4 regions of the Nocardia sp. NBC_01377 genome follow, and region 2 is predicted to be linked to each of the others. Evidence: riboswitches for the same ligand, from Rfam matches in the RefSeq annotation. Region 2 holds a riboswitch; each other region holds the start of a gene.

Region 1 (4,580 bases), 2.9 Mb from region 2:
AGATTTCGCCGTATGAAGATTCGGCACCGCCGTCGGCGGCTCGCGGCCACGGGCCGGTTGCTCGCGACGATCGCGTTCGGTTTGTCGGCGATAGGCGCGAGCGCGTGCGGCAGTGGCGCCGCCGACGGCGATCGACCGGTGGTCCTGACCACGTTCACGGTGCTCGCCGATATCGCGAGCAATGTCGCGGGCCCGCACCTCGAGGTCGAGTCGATCACCAAGGCCGGGGCCGAGATCCACGGCTACGAGCCGACACCGGGGGATATCAGGAAGGCCACGCGCGCGGATCTCATCATCGACAACGGGATGAACCTGGAAGCCTGGTTCGCCCGGTTCGTCTCCGAGGTGAGGGTGCCGCACGTGGTGGTCAGCGAGGGCGTCGCACCGATCGAGATCGGTGAGGACGCCTACCGGGGCAAGCCGAATCCACACGCGTGGATGTCACCGTTGAACGTGCTCGTCTACGTCGACAACATGGTGCGCGCTTTCACCGATCTCGATCCGGGACACGGCGCGGATTTCCGCGCCAACGGCGAACGCTACAAGGCTGAATTACGCGGAGTCCACGAGGAATTGGTGCGGACGCTGAGTACGCTGCCCGCCGGACAGCGTGCCCTGGTGACCTGCGAGGGCGCGTTCTCCTACCTGGCCCGTGACACCGGTCTGACCGAGAAGTACATCTGGCCGGTCAACGCCGAACAGCAGGCGACACCGCAGCAGATCGCCTCGGTCATCGATATGGTGAAATCCAACCGGGTGCCCGCGGTGTTCTGTGAATCCACGGTGTCCGACGCGCCGATGCGCCGGGTCGTCGAGGCTTCGGGAAGTTCGTACGGCGGTGTGCTGTACGTGGATTCGCTGTCGGAGGCCGACGGTCCGGTACCGACCTACCTGGCGCTGATCCGCCACGCCGCGCAGACCATCGGCGCCGCGCTCACCGGGCGGCAGTGACATGCGGGAAGCAAGTGACACGCGGGAAGCAAGTGACACGCGGGAAGCAAGTGACACGCGGGAAGCGAATGACACGCGCGAAGCGGGCGAGGCGCGGGAGCCGAGCGAGGTGCGGGAAGCGGGCGAGGCGCGAGAAGCGGTGAGCGCGATCCGGGTCGACGGCGTCACCGTGCGCTACGGCGAAGTGCTCGCCCTCGACGACGTCGCGCTGCGACTCGAGCACGGGCGGGTCTGCGGCCTGGTGGGGATGAACGGTTCCGGGAAGTCGACGCTGTTCAAGACCATCATGGGGTCGATCGAACCCGATCACGGGACGGTGCTGGTCGACGGCGTCGCCCCGAAGGCCGCGCGCCGCGGCGGCGTTCTCGGCTACGTGCCGCAGAGCGAGGACGTCGACTGGAGTTTCCCGCTGTCGGTACGCGATGTGGTGATGACCGGGCGCTACGGCCGGATGGGGTTCACCCGCCGCCCCCGGCGCGCGGACCGGGAAGCGGTGGCCGAGGCGCTGGAGCGGGTCGAATTGACCGACCTCGGCGATCGGCAGATCGGGCGGTTGTCGGGTGGGCAGAAGAAGCGGGCCTTCGTCGGTCGTGCCCTCGCCCAGGGGGCGACGGTGCTGTTGCTGGACGAGCCCTTCGCCGGTGTCGACAAGCGATCCGAAGCCGCCATCACCGCGCTGCTACGCGAACTCGCGGCGGCGGGCGCCGCGGTCCTGGTGTCCACCCATGACCTGCACGCACTGCCCGGCCTCGCCGACGAAGCCGTGCTGCTGATGAGAACGGTGCTGGCGCAGGGGGATCCGGAGACGGTGCTGCGCCCGGAGAATCTTGCCGCGGCCTTCGGCCTCGATGTGCTCAACCGTGTGTGAACGGCCGAAGGTGAGACGGGCGCAATGAGTTTCGAGGAAATCTTCATCGACCCGCTGCGCTACGAATTCATGGTGCGGGCGCTGGCCACCACCGTGACGGCGGCGGTGGTCTGCGCGGTGCTCTCGTGCTGGCTGGTGCTGATCGGCTGGTCGTTGATGGGCGACGCGGTCTCCCACGCGGTACTGCCAGGGGTGGTGCTGGCCTATATCGTCGGCCTGCCCTTCGCGGTCGGCGCGATCGTCTTCGGATTCCTGGCGGTGGCACTGATCGGGGTGGTGCGGTCGACCAGCCGCATCAAGGAGGACGCCGCGATCGGCATCGTGTTCACGACGCTGTTCGCGTTCGGGTTGGTACTGGTCTCGGTGACGCCGAGTCAGACCGATCTCAATCACATCGTGTTCGGGAATCTGCTCGGGGTCAGCCGATCCGAACTCGTTCAGATCGTCGTCCTGGCGGCGCTGACGCTGACGGCGCTCGTCCTCAAGCGGCGCGATTTCACCCTCTACGCGTTCGACCCGGTGCACGCCCACGCGATCGGCCTGAACACCCGTTGGCTCGGTATCGCCCTGCTCGGACTGCTCGCGCTGACCTCGGTGGTGGCGTTGCAGGCGGTGGGCGTGGTGCTCGTGGTCGCGATGCTCATCATTCCCGGCGCGACCGCGTACCTGCTCACCGACCGATTCCAGCGCATGCTCGTCATCGCCCCCGCGGTCTCGGTCGCGGCGGCGGTGACGGGCCTGTACCTGAGCTATCACCTGGACACCGCCTCCGGGGCGATGGTCGTCGTCGTCCAGGGGCTGACCTTCACGGCGGTGTACCTGTTCGCACCGCGACAGGGTGTCATCGGTCGCCGGATCGCGGCCGCGCGTCGTCGTGCCACCGCGGGCGCGGTGTGACCGCCGGTGCATCCCCGTGATTCGGCCGCATCGGGTTCCGCGGCCGAATCACGGGGATGTGTGCTCGGGGCTCGCGCCTTGTAACGTCTGATCCGGACGAAGGGAACACCGGTGCGAATCCGGGGCTGTCCCGCAACTGTCACCGAGGAGTAATCCGCCGATCTCGTTGCCACGACCTACCCGGGTTGGAAGGCAGGCGGTGCGCGTCGATCCGGGAGCCAGGACACCTGCGTCCACGGTAGAGGGATCGCACCACGAGGATGGCCATGGACAACTCGAGATCGACCGTGCCCGCATTGCGGCGCCGGACATTCCTGCTCGGCGCCGGAGCGGCGGCTCTGGCCGCGTCGGCGGGCGGATCGCTGATCGGCTGCGCCGCCGACGACGCAGCCTCCGCGGGACCGCAGGGGCCGCCGCGTCCCGGCGGGCGACTGCGTTCGGTGATCGCGGGCAGGTCGGCGAGCGTCGACGTACTCGATCCGTATCAGGCGGGCAGTTCGGCGGGCGGCGCGGTCTCCAAGAATGTCTGGGACAAACTCGTCGCCTACAACAACGATCTGACGCTGCGCTACCGGCTCGCGGAATCGCTGACGCCCGACGCGGACGGCAGTCGGTGGCGGATCGCGTTGCGTCCCGGTGTCGTCTTCAGCGACGGCACACCGCTGACCTCCCGCGACGTCCTCTGGAGTTTCGAGCGGATGCTCGACCCGGCCAAACATTCCGCCGGCGATCTCTCGATGATCGACATGTCGCGCACCAGGGCCGACGGCGAACTGGGCGTCATCGTGGGGATGAAATCCCCACTCGCCGATTTCGGTTCGGTGCTCGCGGGCTGGTACTGCTACGTCATCAAGGACGGGACGACCACCTTCGACGCGCGGACGCTGCCGGTGGGCACGGGCCCCTTCGCACTGGCGAACTGGTCGCCCGGCGATCGAACACTGTTGCGCCGCAACGACCGGTACTGGGACGGGCTGGTGCTGCTCGACGAGGTCGAGATCATCCAGATCGCCGAGACCGAGGCCCGCGTGAACGCCTTCCTGTCCGGGGAAGCCGATATCGTGCACGAGATGTCCTATCTCCAGGCGCGCACGCTGGAGAACGATCCGGATATCACCGTCGTGCTGCATCCGTTCGGACTCATGGATTCCTTCCAGATGCGCGTCGACCTCCCGCCCTTCGACGACGTGCGGGTGCGCCAAGCCATGCGCCTCGCCGTCGATCGGCAGGCGATGGTCGACACCGTGTACTACGGCTATGCCGAGTTGGGCAACGACATCTACGGCAAGGGTGCGCCGTTCTACGACGATTCGCTGCCGCAGCGCGCCTACGATCCGGCGCGGGCGCGCGAACTGCTGCGCCAGGCGGGCAAGGAGAACCTCACGGTCACCTTGCAGACGGCCGACGGCATGCCGGGCATGATCGAATCGGCGACGCTGTTGGTCGAGCACGCCAAGGCGGCCGGAATCACCGTGAAACTCGAATCCGTACCCGCCGACACCTATTTCACCCAGGTTGCGGGGAAACAGCCGCTGACCCACGTCGGTTGGTGGAACTACAGTCTCGACTACTTCTACGGCCAGACCATGACCACCGGTTCGCCGAGCAACGGCACCGGATGGCGGAACGCGGCCTGGGACGCGAAATTCACCGAGGTCAGGGCGACACTCGACCAGGAGCGCCGCCGGGTACTGTATCACGAACTTCAGGAACAACTCTGGAACGAAGGCGGATACATCCTGCACAGTTTCGCCAAACGGCCCGACGCGGCGCGCAACGATGTGGGCGGTGTGCGGGCGGGGGTGCCCGGCACCGACGACTGGGCCAACTACACGACCACGTGGTTGGCGCGGTAGCGAACGCC
Region 2 (4,580 bases):
GCGGATCGGTGCGGTTACCCGTTCCGAGTAGCGAATTCCAGGTTCGGCGGGGTCGTCCGGGTATTGTCCAGTCATGTCCGACCAGCCGATTCGCTTTCCGGATCTCTCCGCTCGTCCGCACGAGCTCAAAGTCGAGCGCGTCATGTCAGCACCACCGGCGTTGCTATACGCGGCACTCACCCAGGGTTTCGATATCTGGTTTGCCGCACCCGGTTCGGTGCTGATGAAGCCCGCTGTGAACGAGCCCTTCTTCTTCGAGACCGAACACGCGGGCAACCGCTATCCGCATTACGGCCGATTCCTTCGCCTGGAACCGGAACGCCTGGTCGAACTGACCTGGGTCACCGGCGCCGACGGGACCGAGGGCGCGGAAACAGTCGTCACCTTCCAATTCGTCCATCAGCCGCGCGGTATCCGACTTCGCTTGCGGCACGCGGGTTTTCCGAACGAGGTGGCGCGCGATCGGCATCTGGTGGCCTGGCCGCTCGTGCTGGAGCAACTCGATCGCCGTACCGGCACCGTGGACTGAATCCGGCGAGTAGGTTCGTCTGCGATCGCATCGAACTCTGTGACTTCTGTGAAAGGACCGTGATGCCTACTCGTACCGCGCGCACCGCTTGGACCGGCGGCCTCCAGGACGGCTCGGGCCAGGTCGAACTGGCCAGCTCGGGTGTCGGCAAATACGACGTGTCGTTCCCGAAGCGTTCCGCCGAGGACGCCGACGGCACCATCAGCCCCGAGGAGTTGATCGCCGCCGCGCACTCCTCCTGCTACGCGATGGCGCTCTCGGCGCAGATCGGCAACGCGGGTGGAACGCCGGAGAGCCTGGATGTCAGCGCCGACGTCACTCTCGGTCCGGATCCGGCGGGCGGATTCCGTATCGCCGGGATCAAGCTGACCGTGCGTGGCCGGGTTTCCGGCCTCGACGCCGACGGTTTCGCGGCCGCCGCGGCCGCGGCCAAGGCCGGATGCCCGGTGAGCAAGGCGCTCGCGGGCGTCGACGAGATCTCCCTCGACGCCGCGCTGGTCTGACGCGCCGACTTCCCGCGCACCCGAGGGGTCGGTGCGCGGGAAGTTCCGGCGACGCGAGGCGGTGTCACCGGCGGAAGTGGTTCCGCGCGGCAGGTCTGTACATCGCGACGACGGCGATCGGTACGGCGAGGATGTGGACCGTTCGCAGGGTCGCCACCAGCACGTCGTCGACGGTCGCGCCGATGAGGATCGCGCCCAGGTCATCGGCATCGAGCGCGGCGGTCAGGGGTTCGATCAGCAGCGAGGCCAGGCCGACGACGCCGATGCCGAATGTCAGCAGCAGCCGGGCCCATCGATCGCCGTGCGTCATCCGGATCGCCACGAGCAGTACGGCCGTATACAGGACGCAGCGCGTCGTCAGCTCGATCGCGAGGTCCGCGGGCTCGACGTCGGAATCGTCCAGCGCGATCGCGACCCGCGCGATCGTCTCGGCGATCCCGGCCAGCAGCGCGACGACCAAGGCCAGATACGCGACCGCGACCGGGCGCGGCACGTGATCGGCCCGACGCAGCGACGCGGGAACGGAAAAGGCAGTGTCGGTCATGAGACCGACACTGCCTTCGTCCATGCGACGCGCGGATCACACCGCGGTAGCGACTTCTTCCCGTACCGGGGTAGTGGATCGGGTGGTGAATTCGGTCAGGAACGCGAAGCCGAGGCCGAGCGCGGCCCAGAGCGTCGCGGTCTGCGCCAGTGACGCCACCCGGAACTGCCACAGCAGGCTCGCCGGGAAATCCGCCTTCACCTCGTCGACGCCTGGCAGCAGGACGTAGCCGAGCGTGACGACGACGACGAAGGCCGCGACCCCGCCGATCAGTCGGAGCGTGTCGAGTTTTCCGTGCAGCGATTTGTACACGTAGACCCCCGCGCCGACGGCGACGAGACCCAACAGGACCGACGCCACCCACAGCAGTGTGCGGTCGTTGATGGTTTCCGGGTCGCCCACCGCGGGCGGGTTCGCCGGATATTTGAAGAACGGCACCGCCGCGATGGCGAGCCATCCGCCGATGCCGAGTCCGAGTGCCAGCCTCGGACCCGAAAGCGTGGTGAAACGTCGCGCGTGATGCGCCGCCGCCGCGAAGATCGCGCCGAAGGCCATACCGCCGAGTCCGAGCGCGAGGAACTGCCCGGCCTTCTGGCCGTCCCGGCTCACCAGGGGTTCCTCTTCGTCACCGTGGGTGTGACCCGCGGACTCGGCCGCCTCCTGATGCGCCGGTTCCGAGGCCGACGCGGCCTCTTCGATGGCGATGGCGGCGTCGATCTTGGGTTCACCGACGAAGTAGCCGACTGTCGCGGCCAGCAGGCCGGCGATCAAGCCGGCCAGCAGGCCACGTAACAGCAGGGTTTTCAAAGAGCCGCCCAGCGGGTCGGCGGTCGTCGGTGGTGTCAGTGGCACGGAACACCCAGCAGGTGGCGGCCATCGTGCATCAACTCGTGCATGAACATCCCACTGCGTGAGATGGCGCCCTGGTCGAAACCGACCAGGTACAGCGTGAGCAGTGCGAGAAGTACGACACCTACTGTGATGAGAACGGTCGCCAGCGATTCGGCGGTCCGGCTCGGTGAATGCGCGATGGCCATTCGAGTCCTCCTAGGGATACGCGTCCCGTCGAGTTGATGCGACGGTGCCGGCGTCTGGCTTTCCGGCACCGGGACCCGGTGCGTGGAACACAGTGGCGCGACCGCTCCGGATTTCCACCGGATGACCTGGTCACCATCGCTCTATCACTCGAACTGTGACACCTGGCCGCACTCCGCGTCAATACGGACCGTGGCGCGTGCCCCCGCGCACGGCGCGTCTACCAGCATGTCCGATACCCGCGACTGCCGGTAGATCGCCTGATTCGCTCAGGAACCGGAGGTGGCCGGCACGTCGATGACGACCTCGAATTCGAGCAGCGAAGCACCCGTCGACACCGGCTTCTGCCCGCCCCCGCCCGCGTGCGCCGTGCGCGCGGGCCCGTCCCGCCACGCGGCGAACGACTCCTCGGTATCCCACTGGGTGACGACGAAGTACCGATCGTCCCCCGCCACGGGCCGCAGCAATTGGAAACCGAGGAACCCCGGCGACCCCTCCACCGCGTGCGCCCGATGGGCGAACCGCTTCTCCAACTCGGGGCCCGCGCCCTCGGGAACCTCGATCGCGTTGATCTTCACAACAGCCATGCCCCCGACAATACGGAGATACCGCCCCGAGTCCCACAACCGTTCCGTGCCCACCCCACCCCCCACCCCACCTCCCGCCCACCCCTCCCACCCCGGCGCGAGCCTTTCGAGCGCCCGGTTCGCGGCCGTCTCGCGTCCGAGCGGTCGAAGCGCATGCGCCGCAGGCGCGAGTCTCGACCGCTCGGACGCGAGACATAAGGGCCGCGAACCCGCCACGCCGCAGGCGCGGCAAAATGTTCCAGTGCTGTATGACGAAGGTGGTTCCGGGACGCCCATCCTGCTGTTGCACGGTTTGATGGGTAGTGCGCGGACCTGGTCCGACCACCTGGCGTGGCTGCGCCCGTTCGGGCACCTCTACACCTTCGACGCCGCCGGTCACGGCCGTCCGGCGCCCGCCGAGTTGTCCACCGAGGCCTTCATCGCCGATCTGGCCGCCGCCACCGAGGTGATCACCGAGCCGATGGTCGTGATCGGCCATTCCATGGGCGGCCTGCACGGCTGGGTTTTCGCCGCGGAGTTCCCCGATCGGGTGCGCGGGCTGGTGGTGGAGGACATCGCCCCCGATTTCACCGGCCGCACCGCCGACGACTGGGCCGCGATGGTCGAGTCGTGGCCGCAGCCGTTTCCCGACGCGGACGCGGTGATCGATTTCTTCGGCCCGGTCGCCGGTCGCTATTTCCTGAATTCGTTCGAGCACGGCCCCGACGGTTATCGGCTGCACGGCGCGGTCGCCACGTTCCGCGATATCTCCCAGGAGTGGGGGAGTCGGGATTTCTGGGCGCAGTGGCGTGCCGTTCGGGTGCCGACCCTGTTGATCGAGGGGGAGCACACCATCACCCCGCCCGCGCAGATGCGGCAGATGGCTGAAGTCAGGCCGGGCACCGACTACGTATTGGTCAAGGATGCGGGACATCTCGTGCACGACGATCAGCCGGAGCGTTATCGCGCCGAGGTGGAGCGGTTCCTGCGCCGAGTTCTCGGCGATTAACCGGGAGACCCGCCCTCGCCCGCCAGCGCGAACAGCCCGTCCTCGGTCTGTTCGATCAGTCCGTCCATCAGCAGCGAATCGAGCGCGCGGTCCCGCTGGCCCGGATCTCTGGTCCACGCGAGATCCAGCCGGATCCGCTCGACCGGTCCGGTGGCGTCGCGCAGCACGTCGAGTAGCCGCCCCCTGGCCTGGCGGTCGGTGCCCTCGTATTTCTGGGTGCGCCGCACGGTGTCCGACGCCGGTCGTCCCGCGGTGATCCACGCGCAACTCGGCAGCGGGCAGCGGGCGCAGTCGGGATTGCGCGCGGTGCACACGGTCGCGCCGAGTTCCATCAGGGCGGCGGAGAAGGTGGCCGCGCGGTCGACGGATTCGGGTAGTAGCGCCTCGGTTTCGG
Region 3 (4,580 bases), 2.6 Mb from region 2:
TCACCACCGCCTGCTCCAGGAACACCGTCGGATCACCGAACGCCGACTCCGCCTCACGCGAAGCCGCCTCGATCGACTCACGCAACTGTTCGGGCTCGGCCACCCGCCGCATCCCGCGACCACCGCCACCGGCCACCGCCTTGACGAAGATCGGGTACTCCAGCTCGCTCGACGCGGCCAGCAACTCCTCGATATCGGCCGAGGGCGCGCTCGACGCCAGCACCGGAAGCCCCGCCGCCCTGGCCGCCTCGATCGCGCGCGCCTTGTTTCCCGCCAACTCCAACACCTCGGCCGACGGGCCGATGAAGGTGATGCCTTCCCTGGCACAGGCCGCGGCCAGATCCGGATTCTCCGACAGGAATCCGTACCCCGGATAGATCGCGTCGGCTCCGGCGGTCTTGGCCGCACCGATGATCGCCTCGATCGAGAGATAGGTACGGACCGGATGGCCCTTCTCACCGATCTGGTAGGACTCCGCCGCCTTCAACCGGTGGACCGAATTACGGTCCTCGTACGGGAAGACCGCGACGGTCCCGATGCCGAGTTCATACGCCGCACGAAAGGCACGGATGGCGATCTCGCCGCGATTGGCAACCAAGACTTTCGAGAACATTGGCTTAAGGTACCCGCCCCGGAGGCGGCTGCCGACAGGGAAGTGCCCTTCGCAGAAATCTTCACAACAGAACTAGCACGGTTGCGAAGTTGTGTTCATCGTACGGTCACATGCTGCGACGATGAACCGCGGACCCGGCGCTGCGAATTAGCTCACACGAATCGCTCCATGGTAGCTGGAACGTATCGCACCGCCACGGCGCCCGACCGGCCGTTCCGCGCATGCTGACGAGTGCAACTGGTTCGCCGAGCGCAGACGAGATGGAGCCCCTACGTCGCGCCTCGGCGTCGAACCCGTCCGCCGCGATGTCGGCGGACAGGCGAGAGGGAACCCGGCGGGAATCCGGGACTGTCCCGCAGCGGTATGCAGGAACGACTGCCGTCACGAGCACTGGGCGTCCTGGGAAGCGACGGCCAGTAGGTGAGCCCCGTCCGTGATCGGCCAGTAAGTCCCGCGCCCGCGAGTCCGAAGACCTGCCACACTGTGCCGGATACGCCGTATCCGGCCGCCACCGCCTCGCGGACCACCGGTGCCGATTTCTCGGGCTCCGACCGCGCCCTCCGAGACATCCCGCTGATTCGCACTGCCCTCATGGCGATGGCTCACGACCACAGCACTGGAGTATCGACGCAACTGTTCTCCGCACACTCCGTTCACCGCAACGGTTCTCGGGCTGCCCCGGGTCGGCCCGATCCAAGAGTTGAAGCGCACCACCGAGTCCTAGTGGGGCCGGGCGCATCGACGCCGAACGATTGCACGCCATCGCCCAGGATCTGCGCCGCACCCAATTCGCCTAATTGCTCGCGGCCGGAATGGATTCGGTGCCGATGGGCACCTTCTCCCACAACGACCAGGTCCTCGACACCGCCGTTCTCCTCGGCGCGCTGCCGCCGCGTGTGGCGGGTATCACCGATCCGCTCGACCGATATTTCGCCGCCGCGAGCGGCACCGACACCGTCGAACCGCCGGAGATGACCACATGGTTCGACACCAACTACCACTACCCGGTGCCCGAGATCACGGCGGAGACCACCTTCGCCCTGCATTCCGAACAATTGCTGAAGCAGGTGGACGAGGCGCTCGCCCTCGGCGTGCCGGCCCGGCCCGTGGTGATCGACCCCGTCACCTTCCTGAAATCGGCCGAGGATGCCTCGGGCGCGCCGCTGCGGCGGTTGCCCGCGTTGGTTCCGCTCTCCCGTGACCTGCTCGCCCGGCTCGCGACGAAGGGCGTGGCCCGGGTCCAGATCGATGAGCCGGTGCTGGTGACGGAATCTCACCGAATCCGAGATCGACGCGGAGCCGTTCGCGCGGCCACGGCGATGTCATTCCGCCCGCGGCTTCGGCCTGCGCCGCGAGGTGTAGGCCTCACAGGCTTCGCCCGCGCGCTCGACGGCGCGTAACCGCGCTCTGGGATCGATTCCGCGAGTGCCACTTTCGCGGGCGCCGTCGTCACGGGGACCGACGCCCCTGCCGTCGATCCCGCGCCGCCACGACATGTGACTCGAACAACGATCCATTCGTCACGCCTCCTCGCACGTCGACCTCGTCCGTCACCCCTCTTCGACGCGCGATCGTGCGATCCGGTTCCCGCGATCTCCAGCGGGTTTTCCCAGGATGCGGAATCCGGGCCCGACGACGCGGGCCCGCGGGTGATCCGACGTGACGGCCGCACGGTGGACACCGACGCGGCGCGGCGGACCGGGCATCAGAAGATCCCCTCACGAACCTCCGGTGCCCGGTCCGGTACCACGGGCGCCACGACGAACGGCGGCTGATCGAGTGCGCCCGCACCGACTCCGGTCCTGCTCGCCGCGTCGAGAAACGGTCGTACCCCGCAGGTTTACTACCCCGGCCGCGAGAATCCGAAACGTTTCGAAGTCGGACACGCGAACGGGTCGGGGTCGACGGTGCGACTCCGCGCGGCGCGTCGGTGACGGCGACCCGGACCGCGCGCGCCACCCCCGAGCGATCCGTTCCGCCCGAGGTTTCGAACTCGGAAACGCCGCGCGAACGGGGCGAACGCGTAATATGTGGTTCTTCGCGCATCCCTCGGCTCGCTTCGGGCCCCTTGCTGCCCCTTCGCACGCTACGCAAGGTTGACCTGTCACTGAAACCCCTCGCAAGAGTGGATCTTTGTACGCGAGAACTCCGTTTTGTGCAATGTTTGCGAAGGCCGCCGGTTACTATTCGGCCGTGCGCAAGATGTACGCGGGCGCCCGGCTACGGCGACTGCGCGAGGAAAGACGGATGACCCAGGCCGCGCTGGCGAAATCCCTCGACCTATCGCCCAGCTACCTCAACCAACTCGAGCGCGATCAGCGGCCGCTCACCATCCCGGTCCTGCTGAAACTCAATTCCACCTTCGACCTCGACGTCCAGTTCTTCGCGGCCGATTCGGACGCGCGACTGGTCTCGGATCTGCACGAGGTGCTGGTCGACGCGGCGGGCGGTGACAGCGCGCCACTGACCGAGGTGGAAGAACTCGCGACCAGGCAGCCGGAAGTGGCGCGCATCCTCGTCGCCATGCACCGCAGGCTACGGGCGGCCACCGATCAACTCGACCTGTTCTCCTCCCGGGTGTCCGCCCCGTCCGGAGTCCCGGGCACCCCCATGCCGTACGAGGACGTGCGCGACTTCTTCTACGACCACCACAATCACATCCCGCACCTGGATCTGGCCGCCGAGCACCTGTTCGACGAATGCGGGCTCACCATCGGATCACTGGATCGTCAGCTGGCGCGGATCGCCGAGGAACGCGCCGGGGTCACCGTGCTGGTGCGCGGCGACGGCGCCGACCCGTCGATTCCGAAACGCCACTACGACGCCGACAGCCGCACCCTGACCCTGGCGCGCCGATTGCGCCCGGGCCAGCGCGCGTTCCAGATCGCGACAACACTCGGATTCCTGCTCTACGGCAACGATCTCGACATCGTGCTCGACGAGACCCCCTCGCTCGTCGGCGAATCGCGCACCCTGGCCCGCATCGGTCTGGCCAACTACTTCGCCGGCGCGCTGGTCCTTCCCTACGGCCGTTTCCTGCGCTCGGCCGAGGAACTGCGCTACGACATCGATCTGCTCAGTCTGCGTTTCGAGGTCGGCTTCGAGACGATCTGCCACCGGCTGAGCACGCTGCAACGCCAGGGGCAGCGCGGCGTTCCGTTCTTCCTGGTCCGCACCGATCGCGCGGGCAATATCTCCAAACGCCAGTCGGCGACCGCGTTCCACTTCTCCCGGGTCGGCGGCAGCTGCCCGCTGTGGGTGGTGCACGAGGCCTTCGCCCATCCCGGCCGCATACTCACCCAGGTCGCGTCCATGCCCGACGGGCGGCGCTACCTGTGGATCGCGCGCACCGCGATGACCGCGCCGCAGGGCTTCGGCACCGCGACGAAGAATTTCGCGATCGGCGTCGGCTGCGATATCGAATACGCCGACCGCCTGGTGTATTCGACCGGATTGCAACTCGGTGATCCGGCGGCCGCCGTGCCGATCGGGGCGGGATGCAAGGTGTGCGAGCGGCCGACCTGCGCACAACGCGCGTTTCCACAGATCGGCAGCCCACTGGCCGTCTCCGAGCACATCAGCACCGATCTGCCGTATCCGCGCGCCCTGCGCTGAATTCGGCTCGCCGCCACCGGGTCAGGACTTCGCCAGATACTCCAGGCGTTCGGCGTCGACGGCGGCGCGCATCATGCTCGCCAATCCCGGATGTTTGTCCAGACGCGGATCCTCGCGCACCACCTCGCGGGCGAAATCCTGTGCGGCGGTGATCGTTTCCAGATCATCGAGCAGCGAGAGCAGCCGTAGCGAACGCGCCGTGCCCGACTGGGCCGAACCGAGGACGTCACCCTCGCGACGCTGGCGCAGATCGAGCACCGACAGTTCGAAACCGTCGGTGGTCCCCGCGACGGCGGTCAGACGCGCCATGGCCGAACCGCCCGGCGCGGCATCGGTGATCAGCAGACACAGG
Region 4 (4,580 bases), 3.5 Mb from region 2:
GCTTCATCCGCGAATTCATCGAAAGCGGTTCCGCGCGCTGATAACTCCGTCCGACCGGGCGAGCAGGACCTGCTCGCCCGGTTCGGGGATCAACTGGCGATCGGCTCGTCACTGACGGGTCGCGGCCGCCGCGCCAGATCGGAGACGAACACCCGTCCACATCGACGGCATCGCGCACCCGGCGCCACTCGTTCAGCCGCAGATACCTCGCTCAGACCATGACTCGCGATTTGCACTATGCACACCCGAGCACTTCCCCGCACGAAGCGAACAAATCCAGCACCCCCGCCACCATTCGAGGAACCGTTCGCGACCGAAGAGGGGCGCGCAGGTATCGGCGTGCCTCCGCAATCTTGGCCGCGCGAGGGGATCCCCGATCTGTGTACCCCGTTCGGCTCTAGCCCACTTCCGGTGGTAGTTCCGCAGAGATGACGGCGGGATGCATCGGTGAGTGTTGTGAATGTTCCTGTCGGGGCTACATTTCGGAACTAGGCATCCGTTCCCTCTACGAAGCGATGTGGGCTGATGGGAGTGCGAGATGAACGAGCCGCGAAAACGGTCGCTGCGGGTGGTGCGGTAGATATCAGGTTCTCCAACATGGCGGAGGAAGGAAAGGTCGCCTGGCGCAAGCCCACGAAACATTGGGCTCCTCGCGCGGCAATACCGGGGGTGAACAGGCGATATACAGGCGCCAGCAGGACACAACACCAGGGGGAAACGATGCGACTTCAGCGATTCGTAAACACCGCGTTCATTGTCTGCGCAGTGGCGGCGGTCGCCGCATGCGAGGGCGGCGCGACAAGTACGTCGCAGGCGGAGACGTCGCAGTCCGGCTCGACCGTCAGCTCGTCGGCGCCGCGCTCGAACACCACCGCACCGTCGGCTCCGGCATCGTCACCCCCGACAACGACCACCGGCGCCCCGGGGACACCAGCCACCGAGCCTGCGTCGACTGCCGGATCCGGCACGGTCATGCTGCGCACGGTCACCGTCGGGGGCGTCGCGGTCCCGAATGTGCCGGTGCGCCTGGCACGTTACGCACCGTGCGGTCCCGCCTCGCGGGATCTACCAGAGGGGACTCCGGAGGTCGAGCGCTGGACGGGCACCACCGACGCCGACGGGCGGAGCACGTTCACGGTGCCGGTGGGCTGCTACCACTTCGGCATGACCCCGCCGCCCGGCTCCGACCCCGTGCCGGAGGGAATGCACGCCCTCTTCGTGACGGCCGACGGCGAATCGGTCACCGGCTCGTTGCGTTTCAGGGATTCCGCGCAGGCGGCGCATTGCGATCCCCAGAGCATCGTCGGGCAGCTCGAACTCGCCGACTATCAGCGGAACGCGACCGCGACGGTGCGCGAATGCGACGGCACCTGGGCGGTCATCGCGTGGGACGTGCCCGGCGACAGCCAGCGCATCGTGTGGCGGGCGGCCTCGCGCTGGGCCACGTATGTGGTTTTCCCACACAACCGGTGCTGGACCCAGGCGAAGACCGACGGCGCGCCGGACACGCTGGAGCGCGTGGGTGCGACGATCGGCGATGTCGCCCTACGTCCCCCACACTGACCGCTACCGGACTCGACCGTGCGTCACTTCCTTTCCGGCGCGGGTGGTCAGCTGTTTGGTGGGTGGTGCGGATACTGTCTTCGCGCGGTGTGTTCTCGAGCTCGGCGGTCGACTCGAGGTGGTTCTGTCTGCCCGAAACTATCAGCGCGACAAGGTGATACCCGAGAACGGTGCGGAGTTCGAAGCGTTGCTGGAGCGTGCGGCTGGGGTGCAGGTCATGGATTTCGACGACGCCGACCGTAAGGCCCCCGCCGCCGCGAACGAAGTCATGCTCGCCGCGTGCGAGCGACTGATCGCGGTGTGGGGTGGTGACGCGGGTGAGAATTCGGGCACCGGCAGCGTGGTGGAGTCGGCTCGCGCCCGAGGAATTCCGGTCAGTGTGGTCTGGCCGGTGGGCGCCACACGCTGATGCGCACGTTCTCCTGGATCGGTGGTCCCAGGTCGCGGTCCTCGGTGTGAGATGTCCCCCCTTTCACGATCCGGTCGGTGTTGGCTATATTTGTCGACGCAGCTGGTTCGCCGGAGGCGGAGTCGAGGAGCCCCTGATCCGTCCGATGGCGTCGAAGCCCAGCGGTGTTCGCGCGCCGCGGGGTGTAGAGGGAACCCGGTGAGAATCCGGGACTGTCCCGCAGCGGTAAGTGGGAACGACAGCCGTCACCCGCACTGGGCGCATGCCTGGGAAGCGACGGTCGGTAGGACCAGCCCCGGGCACCGAACGCCGGGGTCGACCCCATTCTCGGGTCGATGCCCACGAGTCCGAAGACCTGCCCGTTGTACCGGATACGCCGTATCCGGTGGTCGTCGCCTCGTGGATTGGGCGTCACGCCCAGTGGGACCCGGGCACGGGAACGATGCTTCTCGGGCTCCATCGGCGTGCGTTCCATATTGGGTGGCGGTCCTTGCCGCTGACCATGGAGCTCATCAATGTCGAACCCGCACACGACTTTTACCGCCACCGTGCTGGGCCTTCCGCGCGTCGGCCCCAACCGGGAGCTCAAACGCGCCATCGAGTCCTACTGGGCCGGTCGCGTCGATGCCGAGGCCCTGCACGCCGTCGCGGCGAACCTGCGCGTCGCCCAGCTGACCGAAGCCCGCGAGGCCGGGCTGGATTCGGTACCGGTGGGCACCTTCTCCTACTACGACCAGGTGCTCGACACCGCCGTGCTGCTGGGCGCGCTGCCGCAGCGGGTGTCCGGGATCGCCGACGAGCTGGATCGCTATTTCGCGGCCGCCCGAGGTGATGCCGAGATCGCTCCGCTCGAGATGACCAAGTGGTTCGACACCAACTACCACTACCTGGTGCCCGAGCTGGCCGCGGATACGGCCTTCTCCCTGCATCCGGACAAGCCGCTGGCCGAATTGAAGGAGGCGCTGGCCCTCGGTGTCCCGGCCCGGCCGGTGGTCGTCGGTCCGATCACCTTCCTGAAGCTGGCCAAGTCGGTGGATGACAGCGATCTGCTGAACCGTCTGCCCGACCTGTTGCCGCTCTACGAGCGGTTGCTGGGCCTGCTCGCCGAGGCCGGTGCGCAGTGGGTTCAGATCGATGAGCCGTCGCTGGTGACCGATCTCACCGAGGCCGAACTCGCGGCGGTGCGCACCACATACCAGCGGTTGTCGGAGGTGTCGACTCGTCCGTCGATCCTGGTAGCCGCCTACTTCGGTCGGCTGGGCACGGCGCTGCCGGTGCTGGCCGAGACCGGCATCGAGGCCATCGCTCTCGACCTGGTCGCCGGTGAGGACGCGGATGTCGCTGTGGCTCGGTCGATCATGAACAAGTTGATCGTGGCGGGCGTGGTCGACGGTCACAACATCTGGCGGGTCGATCCCGACCTTGCACTGCCGCGGCTGATCGGGCTGCGCGACGCCGGTGTGTCGGTGGCGGTGTCGAGTTCGTGCTCGCTGCTGCACGTGCCCTACAGCCTCGAGCCCGAGACCGATCTGGACGAGCGGCTGCGCGGCCGGCTGGCGTTCGGGCAGGAGAAGATCGCCGAGGTCCGGGTGCTGGCCACCGCCCTCCGTGAGGGGGAGGGTGCGGTCGCGCAGGCCCTCGAGATCGCTCGCACCGCGGTGGCCGACCGCAAGGCGGATCCTCGTCTGCGCGTCGAGTCGGTACGCGAGCGGTTGGCGGGTCTGGATACCGGTGCCACGCGCCGCGCTCCGGCCGACGAGCGCCGGATCGTGCAGCAGGAGCGGTTGAAACTGCCGCTGTTGCCGACCACCACGATCGGCTCCTACCCGCAGACGAGCCGGATCCGGGTGGCCCGTGCCGAACTCCGCCGTGGCGAGATCGACCAGGCCGAGTACGACATGCGGATGCGTGCCGAGATCGCCGAAGTCATTGCGCTGCAAGAGGAAATCGGCCTCGACGTGCTGGTGCACGGTGAGCCCGAGCGCAACGACATGGTGCAGTACTTCGCCGAGCAGCTCGATGGCTTCGCCGCGACGATCAACGGCTGGGTTCAGTCCTACGGCACCCGGTGCGTGCGCCCGCCGATCGTGTACGGCGATGTGAAGCGTCCGGTGGTCATGACCGTCGAATGGATCACCTACGCGCAGTCGCTGACCCGCAAGCCGGTCAAGGGCATGCTGACCGGCCCGGTCACCATCCTGGCGTGGTCGTTCATCCGCGACGATCAGCCGCCGGCCGATACCGCCCGCCAGATCGCACTGGCCATCCGGGACGAGACGGTGGACCTGGAGGCGGCCGGAATCGGCATCATCCAGGTCGACGAGCCCGCGCTGCGCGAACTGCTGCCACTGCGCAAGGCCGACCAGGCCGCCTACCTGGACTGGGCGGTCGACGCGTTCCGCCTCTCGACCTCCGGTGTCGCCGATGCCACGCAGATCCACACCCACCTGTGCTACTCGGAGTTCGGCGAGGTCATCGGGGCTATCGCAGGATTGGACGCCGACGTCACCTCGATCGAGGCGGCCCGCTCGCACATGGAGGTGCTCGACGACCTCAACGCGGCAGGCTTCGATCTGGGCGTGGGCCCGGGTGTCTACGACATCCACTC

Evidence for each region. Region 2 has a riboswitch for cobalamin ahead of OG225_RS36750 (CbtB-domain containing protein). Riboswitches for the same ligand answer to the same signal wherever they lie in the genome.
Region 1: linked by a shared signal. The riboswitch ahead of OG225_RS09205 (ABC transporter substrate-binding protein) and the one ahead of OG225_RS36750 (CbtB-domain containing protein) in region 2 are both predicted to bind cobalamin.
Region 3: linked by a shared signal. The riboswitch ahead of OG225_RS24845 (5-methyltetrahydropteroyltriglutamate--homocysteine S-methyltransferase) and the one ahead of OG225_RS36750 (CbtB-domain containing protein) in region 2 are both predicted to bind cobalamin.
Region 4: linked by a shared signal. The riboswitch ahead of metE (5-methyltetrahydropteroyltriglutamate--homocysteine S-methyltransferase) and the one ahead of OG225_RS36750 (CbtB-domain containing protein) in region 2 are both predicted to bind cobalamin.

What each region holds. Positions count from the first base shown of each region.
Region 1 is NZ_CP109566.1:2,035,504-2,040,083, forward strand. It holds gene OG225_RS09190 (metal ABC transporter substrate-binding protein) at 13-951, shown strand; gene OG225_RS09195 (metal ABC transporter ATP-binding protein) at 1,061-1,819, shown strand; gene OG225_RS09200 (metal ABC transporter permease) at 1,844-2,716, shown strand; cobalamin riboswitch at 2,771-2,966, shown strand; gene OG225_RS09205 (ABC transporter substrate-binding protein) at 2,983-4,572, shown strand.
Region 2 is NZ_CP109566.1:7,990,464-7,995,043, forward strand. It holds gene OG225_RS36730 (SRPBCC domain-containing protein) at 74-529, shown strand; gene OG225_RS36735 (OsmC family peroxiredoxin) at 592-1,032, shown strand; gene OG225_RS36740 (hypothetical protein) at 1,097-1,576, opposite strand; gene OG225_RS36745 (CbtA family protein) at 1,613-2,428, opposite strand; gene OG225_RS36750 (CbtB-domain containing protein) at 2,419-2,613, opposite strand; cobalamin riboswitch at 2,645-2,766, opposite strand; gene OG225_RS36755 (antibiotic biosynthesis monooxygenase) at 2,881-3,198, opposite strand; gene OG225_RS36760 (alpha/beta fold hydrolase) at 3,440-4,186, shown strand; gene OG225_RS36765 (A/G-specific adenine glycosylase) at 4,183-4,580, opposite strand, start outside.
Region 3 is NZ_CP109566.1:5,401,395-5,405,974, forward strand. It holds gene OG225_RS24840 (pyruvate carboxylase) at 1-613, opposite strand, end outside; cobalamin riboswitch at 936-1,088, shown strand; partial or broken gene OG225_RS24845 (5-methyltetrahydropteroyltriglutamate--homocysteine S-methyltransferase) at 1,230-1,884, shown strand; gene OG225_RS24850 (short-chain fatty acyl-CoA regulator family protein) at 2,807-4,228, shown strand; gene recG (ATP-dependent DNA helicase RecG) at 4,250-4,580, opposite strand, start outside.
Region 4 is NZ_CP109566.1:2,580,275-2,584,854, reverse strand. It holds gene OG225_RS11805 (hypothetical protein) at 1-41, shown strand, start outside; gene OG225_RS11800 (hypothetical protein) at 729-974, opposite strand; gene OG225_RS11795 (hypothetical protein) at 973-1,563, shown strand; gene OG225_RS11790 (hypothetical protein) at 1,682-1,972, shown strand; cobalamin riboswitch at 2,118-2,350, shown strand; gene metE (5-methyltetrahydropteroyltriglutamate--homocysteine S-methyltransferase) at 2,488-4,580, shown strand, end outside.